Regions from separate parts of the Janthinobacterium sp. 67 genome, predicted to be linked through region 1. Evidence: predicted binding sites of a transcription regulator. Region 1 holds the regulator's gene; each other region holds the start of a gene.
The links. The regulator FliA, encoded in region 1, starts transcription of late flagellar genes. The targets are predictions, from matches to a motif close to CTAAAGTTTNNNNNNNNNNNGCCGNTA.
Positions count from the first base shown of each region.

Region 2: the regulator FliA is predicted to act here: its motif matches at 1,748-1,774, upstream of CLU90_RS24645 (flagellar protein FliT).
Region 3: the regulator FliA is predicted to act here: its motif matches at 1,900-1,926, upstream of CLU90_RS24290 (DUF5610 domain-containing protein).

Region 1 covers NZ_PGES01000001.1:2,771,318-2,775,205, reverse strand. Annotated here, with positions in the region: gene flhF (flagellar biosynthesis protein FlhF) at 1-868, shown strand, start outside; gene CLU90_RS12475 (MinD/ParA family ATP-binding protein) at 861-1,724, shown strand; gene CLU90_RS12470 (RNA polymerase sigma factor FliA) at 1,770-2,501, shown strand; gene CLU90_RS12465 (flagellar motor protein) at 2,483-3,229, shown strand; gene motD (flagellar motor protein MotD) at 3,246-3,888, shown strand, end outside.
Region 2 covers NZ_PGES01000001.1:5,503,918-5,507,805, reverse strand. Annotated here, with positions in the region: gene CLU90_RS24655 (M13 family metallopeptidase) at 1-674, opposite strand, end outside; gene CLU90_RS24650 (HDOD domain-containing protein) at 813-1,640, shown strand; gene CLU90_RS24645 (flagellar protein FliT) at 1,863-2,114, shown strand; gene CLU90_RS24640 (type IV pilus assembly protein FimV) at 2,530-3,663, opposite strand; gene fumC (class II fumarate hydratase) at 3,836-3,888, shown strand, end outside.
Region 3 covers NZ_PGES01000001.1:5,430,004-5,433,891, forward strand. Annotated here, with positions in the region: gene pyrF (orotidine-5'-phosphate decarboxylase) at 1-82, shown strand, start outside; gene sbcB (exodeoxyribonuclease I) at 393-1,841, opposite strand; gene CLU90_RS24290 (DUF5610 domain-containing protein) at 1,998-2,627, shown strand; gene CLU90_RS24295 (GGDEF domain-containing protein) at 2,727-3,692, opposite strand.

The sequences.
Region 1 (3,888 bases):
ACCGCAAAAAGCCGTCGTGCTGCGCGAAATGCTGGCCGCCGGTTTTTCCGCCAGCCTGGCGCGCTACCTGATCGACAAGCTGCCCGCCGGCCTCGACGGCGCGCAAAGCATGCGCTGGATCAAGACGGTCCTCAGCCGCAACCTCAATACGGTGGCCAATGAAGACGCCATGCTCGAGCAGGGCGGCGTGTTCGCCCTGGTCGGCCCGACCGGCGTGGGCAAGACCACCAGCACGGCCAAGCTGGCGGCCCGCTGCGTGATGCGCCATGGCCCGGAAAAGCTGGCCCTGATCACCACGGACGCCTACCGTATCGGCGCGCATGAACAGCTGCGCATCTACGGCAAGATCCTTGGCGTGATGGTGCATTCCGTGAAGGATGAAGCGGACTTGCGCATCGCCCTGAAAGAATTGAAGAACAAGCACACGGTGCTGATCGATACGGTGGGCGTGAGCCAGCGCGACCAGATGGTGACGGAGCAGGTGGCCATGCTGTCGGGCGCCGGCGCCGACGTGAAGCGTTTGCTGTGCCTGAACTCCACGGCGACGCAGGAAACCCTCAACGAAGTGGTGCGCGCGTATCAAGGCAGCGGCCTGGCCGGCTGCATCATGACCAAGCTCGATGAAGCGGCCTCGATCGGCAACGTGCTCGACGTGGTGATCCGCCAGAAGCTGAACCTGTTCTATGTGTCGAATGGCCAGCGCGTGCCGGAAGACCTGTACCTGGCCGACCGCGGTTACCTGATCGACCGCGCCTTCAAGCTCAAGCGCGACTCGGCGGCCACACAGTTTTCCGATGCCGAACTGCCGCTGCTGATGGCGCAGGCGGCCGCCCGCAACAATGAAGCGCGCGGGGTGCACCTTGGCTAATTTTGATTTCGACCAGGCCGAAGGCTTGCGCCGCATGCTGGCCGGCCCGCAGCCGCGCGTCATGACGTTCCTGTCGGCCACGCCGCAGGACGACAAGGGCGCCATGCTGGTCAACCTGGGCGCCTCGCTCGCCTACGGCGGCAATGACGTGCTGCTGCTCGACGCCAGCGGCGGCAGCGATGGCGTGGCCGCGCGCCTGGGACTGGCGCACGGCGCCAGCCTGCGCGACGTGGCGCGCCAGCAGTGCGGCTTGAACCAGGTCATCCATCAGGTGCCGCAAGGCTTCGGCGTGGCCAGCCTGGGCGCGCGCAACCATTTGATGGACAGCATGGACTACGCGGGCGAAGATGAACTGCGCCGCCTGGGCAAGACCTTCGACGTGCTGGCGCGCCAGAGCGGCATCGTGCTCGTCGACGGCGTCGTGGCAGAAGAGGGCGCCTGTTTCCCCGTGCCCTTGATGGCGTCGTCCGATATCGTCGTGCAAGTGTCCACCAGCGCCACCTCGATCAAGGCGGCCTACTGCCTGATCAAGCGCCTGAGCCAGGAACTGGGACGCCGTCCGTTCGGCATTCTCGTCACCGGCGCTTCCGAATCCGAGGCAAAAGTGGTATACGATAATATGGCACAGGCGGCGAGCCGTTACCTGGCCGTGAAGCTGACGTCGATGGGTTCGGTGCCTGCCGATGAGTATCTGCACCGCGCGGCGCGCCTGGGCCGCAGCGTGGTCGATGCGTTTCCGCTGGCCGGCGCCTCGGTGGCGTTTCGCGGACTGGCCGAGCGGCTGGCCCGTTCGGCGGCGCCGGTGCTGGGCGGCACCTTGTACCAGACGGGGAGCGCCCACCAGTTCAGCGCCTGAAGCCAACCGTAGCACCAGATAAGACGAGAAAACAATAAGCAGCCTATGTACACGGTCAAAGGGAAATCGAACAAGGACTATTTGCTGACGGAGCACATTCCGCTGGTGAAGCGTCTGGCGCACCATATGAAGGCGAAATTGCCGCCTTCGGTCGAGGTCGATGACCTGATCCAGGCCGGCATGATCGGCCTGCTCGATGCCATCAGCCGCTATGAAGAAACGCATGGCGCGCAGTTCGAGACGTATGCCGTGCTGCGCATCCGCGGCGCCATGCTCGACGAATTGCGCACCAGCGACTGGCTGCCGCGCAGCATGCGCCAGAACATGCGCAAGATCGAGGAGGCGATGAGCACCTTGCAGCAGCGCCTCGGCCACCCGCCGACCGAGTCGGAAGTGGCGAAACTGCTGAAAATGTCGCTGGCCGACTACCAGGAAATGCTGGGCGACGGCGGCGGCCACCAGCTCGTGTACTACGAAGACTTTCACGACCCGGACGGCAATGACAGCTTCCTCGACCGCCACTGCGTGGACGAGGACAGCGACCCCTTGCGGTCCCTGCTCGATACCGATTTCCGGCAATCCGTGATCGATGCCATCGATGCGCTGCCGCCACGCGAGAAAATACTCATGGGCCTGTACTACGAAGAAGAGCTGAACCTGAAGGAGATCGGCGCGGTGATGGGCGTGTCGGAATCGCGCGTCTCGCAGCTGCATACCCAGGCCGTCGCGCGCCTGCGCGCAACCTTGAGGGAGCAGGCGTGGACTGGTCCAGCGTAATCGGGCTGGCGCTGGCGCTGGCGGGCCTCTTGGTCGGCCAGGCACTGGAAGGCGGCAAGATGGCCTCCCTGCTGCAGCCGGCCGCCTTTGCCATCGTCATCATCGGCACCTTCGGCGCCGTACTGCTGCAAACGCGGCTGCGTACTTTCGTGCGCGGCCTGGAAATGCTGCGCTGGGTCTTCCTGCCGCCGGCCGACACGCGCGCCGCGCTGGCGCGCGACATCGGGCAATGGAGCCTGACGGCGCGCCGCGACGGCCCGCTGGCGCTCGAGCGCCTGATGGAAAACACGGCCGACCGTTTCAACGCCAAGGGCTTGCGCATGATCGTCGACGGCATCGCGCCCGACAAGCTGCGCCAGCTGCTCGACGTGGAAATCTCCGCCTATGAGATGGCCGAGCGCCAGGCCGTCAAGGTGTGGGAATCGGCGGCCGGCTATTCGCCCACGATCGGCATCCTGGGCGCCGTGCTGGGCCTGATACACGTGATGGAAAACCTCACCGACCCAAGCAAACTGGGCAGCGGCATCGCCGTGGCGTTTGTCTCGACCATCTATGGCGTGGGCCTGGCCAACCTGCTGTTCCTGCCGGTGGCGAACAAACTCAAGGCCATCGTCTCGCGCCGCGTGCTGCAGTACGAAATCACGGCCGCCGTGCTGTACGACATCGCCACGGGCGACCATACGCGCATCATCGAAGAGCGCGTTTCCAGCCTGCTTCACGAGCACTGAGCGAGCACTGACCATGATGCGGCGCGCGCGCAGGAAGTATGACGAGGAACCGGACAACCAGGACCGCTGGCTGATCTCGTACGCCGACTTCATCACCCTGCTGTTCGCCTTTTTCGTCGTCATGTACGCGATTTCGCAAGTCAACGAAGGCAAGTACCGCGTCTTCCAGAATGCCATCGGCCAGGCCTTCAGCCTGGAAAAGGGTGCGCCGCCCATCGTCATGGAAGCGCCGCAAGCGATCCCGCTGCCGAACCCCGCCCTGAAACGCCGCACGGAAGCCATCCGCCGCGAGCGCGAACACATGACGCGCCTGGCGCAAGACCTGACGTCCACGCTGGCGCCGCTGGTCAAGGAAGGCAAGGTGCGGGTCACGCAGACGAGCCGCGGCGTGAGCGTGGAAATCAATGCCAGCGTGCTGTTCGACCCGGGCGCGGCGCGCCTGACGACGGAGTCGGACCAGGCCCTGCGCGCCGTTGCCGTGCTGCTCAAGGACGATACGCACGACGTGCAGGTGGAAGGGCATACGGACGTACAGCCGATCAGCAATTCCAATTTCGCCTCGAACTGGGAATTGTCGGCCGCGCGCGCCAGCGCCGTGGTGCGCCTGTTCATCGCCAGCGGCGTGCAAGCGTCGCGCCTGACGGCCGTCGGCCACGCCG
Region 2 (3,888 bases), 2.7 Mb from region 1:
ATATGCGCCTGGTAGCCCGCGCGCAAGCTCTGCATGCGGGCGCTGTCGCTCTGGTAAAAGGCGCGGTCGGGCAAGCCCAGTCCGCCCTGCAGCAGATAAGCCACATTGCGCGTGGTGTCGTTCAAGTCTTGCGCCACCCACAGGCCGAACAGATTTTCCGTATAAAAATTGGTGGCATTGAGCGGATCGACATCGGCGCGCAGACTTTCGCCCAGCGCGCGGGCCAGTCCCGCCTGGTCGCGTATGCCATCGATCTTCTTCAGCAGCGGCTTGATCGGCGCCCAGCCTTTCGCTTCGATAGCCGATTCATCCATCCAGGAACGGTAAAAATCGCTGACCTGGCGCGCGGAGGCATCGGCCTGCGGCGCCGCCGCCAGGCCTTCGACGAGGGCAATGATGCGCTCGTTGGTGGCGTTGGCGAGGATGGCAAACGAGCCCCAACTGCTGCGGTCGGCGGGAATCTCCGTATTGCGCAGCCAGTCGCCATTCACATAATCGTAGAAATCGTCGCCGGGCAAGACCGTGGCGGCAGCGGGGACAGCAGGCACCGCGGCGGCCGCCGCTTGCTGGCCATGCGCCTGGACCGGCAAACCGATCAGCGAGACGCCGGCCAGGGCGAGGACGATGGCAGCCTGGACTGGCGTCCGGGCCCAGGAAAAACACAAACCGTGCATGGCGATCCTTTCGATGGAATAGTCAAAATCATAGCCTGTTTCCCATGAAAAGAGCATCCCGCAATTTTTTTGCATGCGCATAAAAAATCGGCATATAGTTTCACGACCCCATGCCGCGCGAACGCCAAGGAGATTGCCATGCAACTGGAAGCGCTGTTCCAGCAACCCCACGCCCTGCCTGCCGCCCCGAAGATCGTCGATGAACTGGTGCGCAGTTTCGACAACCCCGCCAGCTCCACCGAAGACATCGCGCGCCAGCTGGGAGCGGACCCGGCCTTGAGCGCCAAGCTGCTGCGCTTGGCAAACTCGGCGTATTACCACGTCTCGCGCAGCATCGGCACGGTGGAAGACGCCGTGCTGATGCTCGGCTTTGTAACCGTGCGCACGCTCGTCATCAGTTCGGGCCTGGTCAGCGGCTACAAGACCGTGCCCGGGCTGAACCTGCCCCAGTTCTGGCGCTACAGCCTGCACAGCGCCGTGTCGGCCCGCTGGATCGCCAGACAGACGGGCGACAACCAGGACCTGGCGTTCACGGTCGGCATGATGCATGCGATCGGTCAACTGGTGATCCATGCCGCCATGCCCGAGCAAGCCATGCAGCTCGACAAGATCGCCCCGCCGCTCGACGCGCGCCGGCTCGACGCCGAGCGGGTGTCGCTGGGCTATGACTATGCGCAGGTGGGCGCCGAACTGGCGCGCCGCTGGAAGTTCCCCGCCGCCTTTGCCGACGCCATCGCCGCCTTTCCCGATCCGCTGGCCAAGACACCGTTGAATCGCCTGGCCGCCATCATCCACCTGGCCGCCTGGCGCGCCCGCATCGAGGAGAACGCACTGAGCAATGAAGAAATCATCGCCTGCTACCCCGGCGACGTGGCCGAAGCGCTCGGTTTGCCGCCCTCGGTACTGATCGACAAGATGCCGCCGCCGGCCGAACTGAGCGCGGGACTGGAAGAACTCGTCAAATAAGTCCGCCGCTGCCGGAATTCTCCCCCTGCATCCATGCGGCTTGGCGGGCGATTCCGGCAGCAGGCAGGCAATCATCTAAATTATTTTCATTTTTTTTCAAAAACACCCTCAAGTTCCTGCTGGACCTGCCGTTAATCTTGACAAGCGGTAATCCATTCACTAGTTACGGGTGTGCTCATGACCTCCAACGACGTTCTTTCGATGTACGAAAATATTGCAGGAATGACCAATAAAATGGTCGTGGCCGCACGTTCGAGCGACTGGGATGGCCTGGATACCCTGGAAAACCAGTGCGCCAGCGCCGCCAGCGCGACCATGACGGGCAAGGCCCCTGCCCTGGCCGGCGCCTCGCGCCTGCGCAAGATTGACTTGCTCAAGCAAATCCTGGCCAATGACCGCGAAATCCGCGCCATCACGGAACCGTGGATGACGCAGCTGCCGAACGCCATGCAAGGTGCGCGCGCACGCATGTGAAACTTGCCGCGCCAGAAAACACAAAAGCACCCGAGGGTGCTTTTTTTACATCTGCCGCCTTCGCAGCGAGCGCGCCATCTGCGGCGCCCGGGAAGCAAGGAGGGGAATGTGGAAGGCGAGCCCCAGGTATCTCCTGGCGTCGCCTCGCTGCCGGTTGCATCCGGCGTTCGCGAGCACATCGTTGGCATCGCGAACCGCTTCCAGACCCAGGCGTTTATGCAACGCTACACCTGTTTGCCGCGCCACACTATCGTTGGTGGCTGCGCCAGGCTGGGGCTGTTTTGTCGTAGAGCAAGTCCACTGAATTCATCATATCACCATCTTTAAAAAAAAGGCAACGCGATTGGCCGGCGTTTTCCTGTATTTTTTCAATATCTTTTTTTACATCAAATTTCGGCCTGGATTTGCCACCTCGTCAACGCGAGAACGGCTCAGGCTCCGCTTCGGCCACCGCGCCCTCTTCCACGGCTTCCGTCAGCACGGGCACATCTTTTTTCTTGCGGCCAAACGGCTTGCGCAGCAGAACCCAGTATTTCGACGGTGCGCGCGGCCCCGTCGCCTGCCTGCGCTTGCGCACCACATACACGATGAGGGCAGTCAGCAGCAGGAAGACCAGGGTGCCGAGACCGAGCCACAGCATGCCGTTGCCGCCCCCCTTCTTTTCCTTGTCGGCGGCGGGCGCCGCGTGCAGCGGCTTGGGCTTGGCATGGGGCGCCCGCGCCTGCGCCTCGGCGGGCGCGGCGACTGGCGCTACAGCGACGGCGGCGGCAGGCAGCGCCAGCGCCTTTTGCAAAGCGCCGAGCTTGCCTTCCAGTTCGCCAAGCCTGGCATTGAGGGCCGTGTTTTTCTCATCGAGCGCCACACATGCTTGCGCCTGCTCCATATCGGCTTGCGGCGCGCAAGCGGCCACGGGCGCCGTGGCGCGGCGCGGCGGACGCGGCGCGGGAGCCATCTGCATGGGCATGGCGGGCGGCGGCACGAACACGCGCGGCGGACGCACCAGGCCCTCGGCACGGGCGCGGGCCGCCAGCGCGGCGGCGTCGGGCGATGGCGCGACGGGTACGGCGCGTGGCAACGGCACAGGCGTGGAGACAGGCGCGGGCGCGGGAACGGCGGGCCGGAGTGGCGCACTGACGGCAGCGGGCGGCGCCGGTGTCAGCCACAAGGTAGCCAGGCGCACGACGGCGCCATTGCCATTGCCCAGCAATAAATACAAATGCACATGCCCCGCCTGGATGGCCTGCCGGGTGCTCACGCGCACATAGTGGCGTCCCCCACGCTCCAGCGGGCTGATCGTCAAGGTTTGCAGGGCCGGGTCCATGCCGATGCCGCCGCCCCGGTACACATCGGACGAGGCCAGGCGCACGGCCACCCCGCTGGCTTCGTCGGGCGCCAGGGCCGTCAATTCGATTTCGGCCAGCAGGGGCTGGCCCACGTGCGACAGCACCGCCATCTCGCCCAGTTCGGCCGCGCCCGCCACAGACGGCAAAGCCAGGCTGGCGGCGGCGCACGCGATCAGGGACCAACGGGAAAAGATGCTGCTCTGCATGGACTGATCGCTTTGATAACAAGATAAATAAGGGGAACTCGCCTGTCTTTAACGGCAGGAAATCGCAAAAATATAGATGGGTCATGGCAAAAATGATGCAATACAGCATCGTCCTGTGCCTTTTTGGCGCCTGGAGTACACTCGATCCACCTCTATCGATGAAAGGGATGCCATGAGTAGCAGAATCGAACGCGACAGTTTCGGCCCGATCGACGTGCCCGCCGA
Region 3 (3,888 bases), 2.7 Mb from region 1:
GGACGGCGAAGACTGGGCCGACGCGGCGCGCCGCGTGGCGATTGAAACGCGCGATGCCATCAATCAACATCGTTCGGTTTAAGCACCATCCATCAAAAATGTAGGTCGGGTTAGGCCCGTGGCCGTAACCCGACAACACCGCTAACGTCCACAATGTTGTCGGATTACGCGGGCCTTCGGCCCGCTAATCCGACCTACGGCTGCAAATTGAGCGCGCGATGTGATCAAAGCGCACCGTGCGGGCTGAAAAATTACATTCAGCAGGCCTCACAGCGTCTAACAAAACCGTAGCGAGCGGAAGGGAGAGGTGGTCGAGAAGCGCAACCGTACTCTAGTACGGTGAGCATCGCAGGCCACCTATACCGACGCGCAGTAGGTTTGGTTAGGTGCGACTAATCGCGCATGGGCGCCACCATCTCCGCGTAGTCGTACAGCTCGCCTAAAATCTCTTCTCCCCGCTCATCGACCGATTCCGACAGCACGTCGATTTCCGTAAACAGCATTTCGATGGTGCGGGCGCCGCCGTCGCCGTCGAACAGGCGGGCGGCGCGGTGCTGCTCCCAGCGCAGGCTTTCCGCCTCGCTCAGGGTTTGCGGGAAATTGCGCGCGCGGTAGCGGAACAGCAATTCCTGCAGGCGCTCGTCGGCAAACGAAGGGCGGGCCGTGGCCAGCTTGGCCGGTGTTTCGCGGCGCAAGGATTCCAGCAGGCGGCGGTCGTCGTTGCTGACGAAACCGTTGTACAAATCCTCATCCACGTCCAGCGCGACATTCGCGCCCGGGCGCTGGAACACTGCGGCCCAGATCGCATCCATGTTCGGCGCCGCGGCGGCAAATTGCGCGTTGATTTTCGCCGCGTCCACGTCGATGCCCCATTGCGCGGCCATGGCCGGCGACAGGGTTTTTAAATTGCCGACCAGCATGGGCGACTTGTTCAGGTGCACGCTTTTCACGGGCAGGCGCGTCATGCCTTCCGGCATGGCTTCCTTGCGCGTGAACAGCCGCGTGCGGATGGTGTCCGCGTCCAGTTCGAACAGTTCGCGCGGATCGTAGGCGCAATCCCAGACGAGGATCTCGTTCTTGTTGCTCGGGTGCGTGGCCAGCGGCCAGACGACGCCCAGGCAGCCCCGTTCGGCGGGGAACATGCCGGACACGTGCAGGAAAGGCTGGCGCTCGCCGGCGGCCAGGTGCATGCCCATTTCGCTGGCGACCCGGTCCTTCTTGTGCAGGGCCAGGCAGAATTCGAACAGTTTCGGCTGTTTCTGCCTGATCAGGCGGGCCAGGGCGATGGTGGCGCGCACGTCGGACAGCGCATCGTGCGCCGCTTCGTGGACCAGGCCATTGGCCTTGCTCAGGTGTTCCAGCTTGAAACTGGTCTGGCCATCGTCGCGCTTGGGCCATTGAATGCCTTCCGGGCGCAGCGCGTGCGTCATGCGCACCACGTCGAGGATGTCCCAGCGGCCGCAATGGTTCTTCCATTCGCGCGCGTACGGGTCGATCAGGTTGCGCCAGAACAGGAAACGCGTGACTTCATCGTCGAAACGGATGGTGTTGTAGCCCACGCCGATGGTGCCCGGTTCCGAAAAGGCCGCTTCGATGGTGGCGGCGAACTGGTGCTCGGGCACGCCCAGCTGCAGACATTGCTGCGGCGTGATGCCCGTGATCAGGCACGATTGCGGGTCGGGCAGGAAATCATTGGCAGGCTGGCAATACAGCATGATCGGCTCGCCGATCTCGTTGAGGTCCTCATCCGTGCGGATGGCGGCGAACTGGGCCGGACGGTCGCGGCGTGGCTGGGCGCCAAAGGTTTCGTAATCGTGCCAAAGAAAGGTCTGCTTAGTCATTGATGGTCATTACTTGGTTACTTGATTGGTTATCCGGGCCCGTAAAAGAGCGCCGCTGCTACAGTTTTCTGAAAACCTGCCGATACTACACGAGAGGATGGTCATCACTGCGTTTCCCGCATGGTGGCATACATTGCCCGTTCAAGGAGGCCTATCGTGTCAATTCCCATCGCCGCTAGCGGCAATTCCACCCCTTCCGTGACTTCCGTCAGTACGGGCGTTGCCGGCAAGGACGATAAAGTCCAGCAAAAGGACGGCGTCAACGCTGAAATGAGCGTCAACGATCGCACGAAGCTGCAATTGAACGCTTCCATCATGCAGGCCTCGCTGAACGTGTCGATCGGTTCCGAGAATGAGCCGCTGGCGCTGCTGTACAAGACGGCCATCACCAACATCAATGAAGCGCTGAAGAGCCAGTACGGCGACGACGCGATCCAGAACGCGGCGTCGCAGGACAATAGCGCCGAAGCGACGGCGAGCCGCATTGTATCGCTGTCGACGGGTTTTTTTGACGCCTTCAAGCAGCAGAATCCCGACATGGACGACGATACGGCCCTGAGCAAGTTCATGGACACCATCAGCGGCGGCATGGAAAAAGGCTTCAAGGAAGCGCGCGATATCCTGGGCGGCTTGAAAGTGTTGAAAGGCGATATCGCCGGCAATATCGACAAGACGTATGAACTGGTGCAGAAGGGCTATGCGGATTTCATCGCCGCGCACAGCAGCAAGAACAATGACGCTGCCAAGCCGGATACTTCCAAGCCGGCCGACAGCAAGGCTGCCTGATCAATATTGCGCCGGAAGCGCCTGAGAAAATGTCCAGGGCGTTGCCGGAGGCAGTACGAATGTACGACGAGGCAATGCAACGACGCCATGGGCGTTTTATCAGGTGCTTACGCGGTTGCGTCCGCTTGCCTTGGCGCGGTACAGCGCCGCGTCGGCCGCCGCGATCAGCGCATGGTCATCCTGTTCGGCCGCCAGGCTGGCCACGCCGAACGAACCCGTGATGTGCGGCAGCGCGCTGCGCATGTCGGCGAAGATGACGGCTTGCCGCATGCGTTCGCACAAGCGTTCGGCCACCCGCAGGGCCACGTGTTCGCTGGTATCGGGCAAGATCACCATCATTTCCTCACCACCGTAGCGCACGGCAAAATCCGTCGGCCGCAGGGCCGCGCCCAGCACTTGCGCGGCGATGCGCAGCGCCTGGTCGCCCGCCTGGTGGCCGTGCGTATCGTTGAAGCGCTTGAAATGGTCGAGGTCTATCATCACCAGCGACAGCGGCGAGGCGCTGGAGTGGGCCGTGACGATCATGTTCGGCAGTAAATCGGTGAGCCAGGCGCGGTTGTACAAGCCCGTCAGGCTGTCGACCATCGACAGCTGGCGGTAGAATTCGCCCAGTTTCTGCCGGCGGCGCAGCAGGGCATTGGCGGCGCGGATGCGGAAGGACAGCAGCCGCAGCAGGTTGCGCGCCAGGCCGTTCGACTGCTCGATCAATTCCCAGACGACGGCCGCGTCGATCACCAGCAAATCAGTTTCTTCCAGGGCGGAAATGGCGGCCAGGTTGCTCGCTTCATCGAGCACCGATTGTTCACCCACGCTTTCGCCGGGCAAGACCTTGCTGACGGTGCCGTCATCCATGCCCGTGTGGGTGTCGGCTGCCACGGCCAGCGAGCCGCGCAGGACGATGTAGAGGCTGGCGCCTTGCGTGTCGGCAATGGCTTCGCCCGCTTCGAGGCGCATGACGGGGCAGGGCGCCAGCATGGCGGCCGTCTGGCTATCCGCTCCATCGCGAAATAGCTGTAAATCGCCGATGTTGCAGCCTGAAGCGCCGAAGTTGCCGATCTGTTCCACAATCACACTTTCAAAAAGCCGGCGCGCGAGCAGGGTGCCGGTAGCTTCATGATAGCGTAAAGCGGCCTTGGCCGTAACGGCAAAGGCTTGCTTGATGTCACTTACTGTGAGAAATACGACAATTATTTCATTGTCGTGTTATTAAGCTGAAATGCTTGTGGTTTTATTATTGGTATTGCCGCGCACAAAAGGCGGG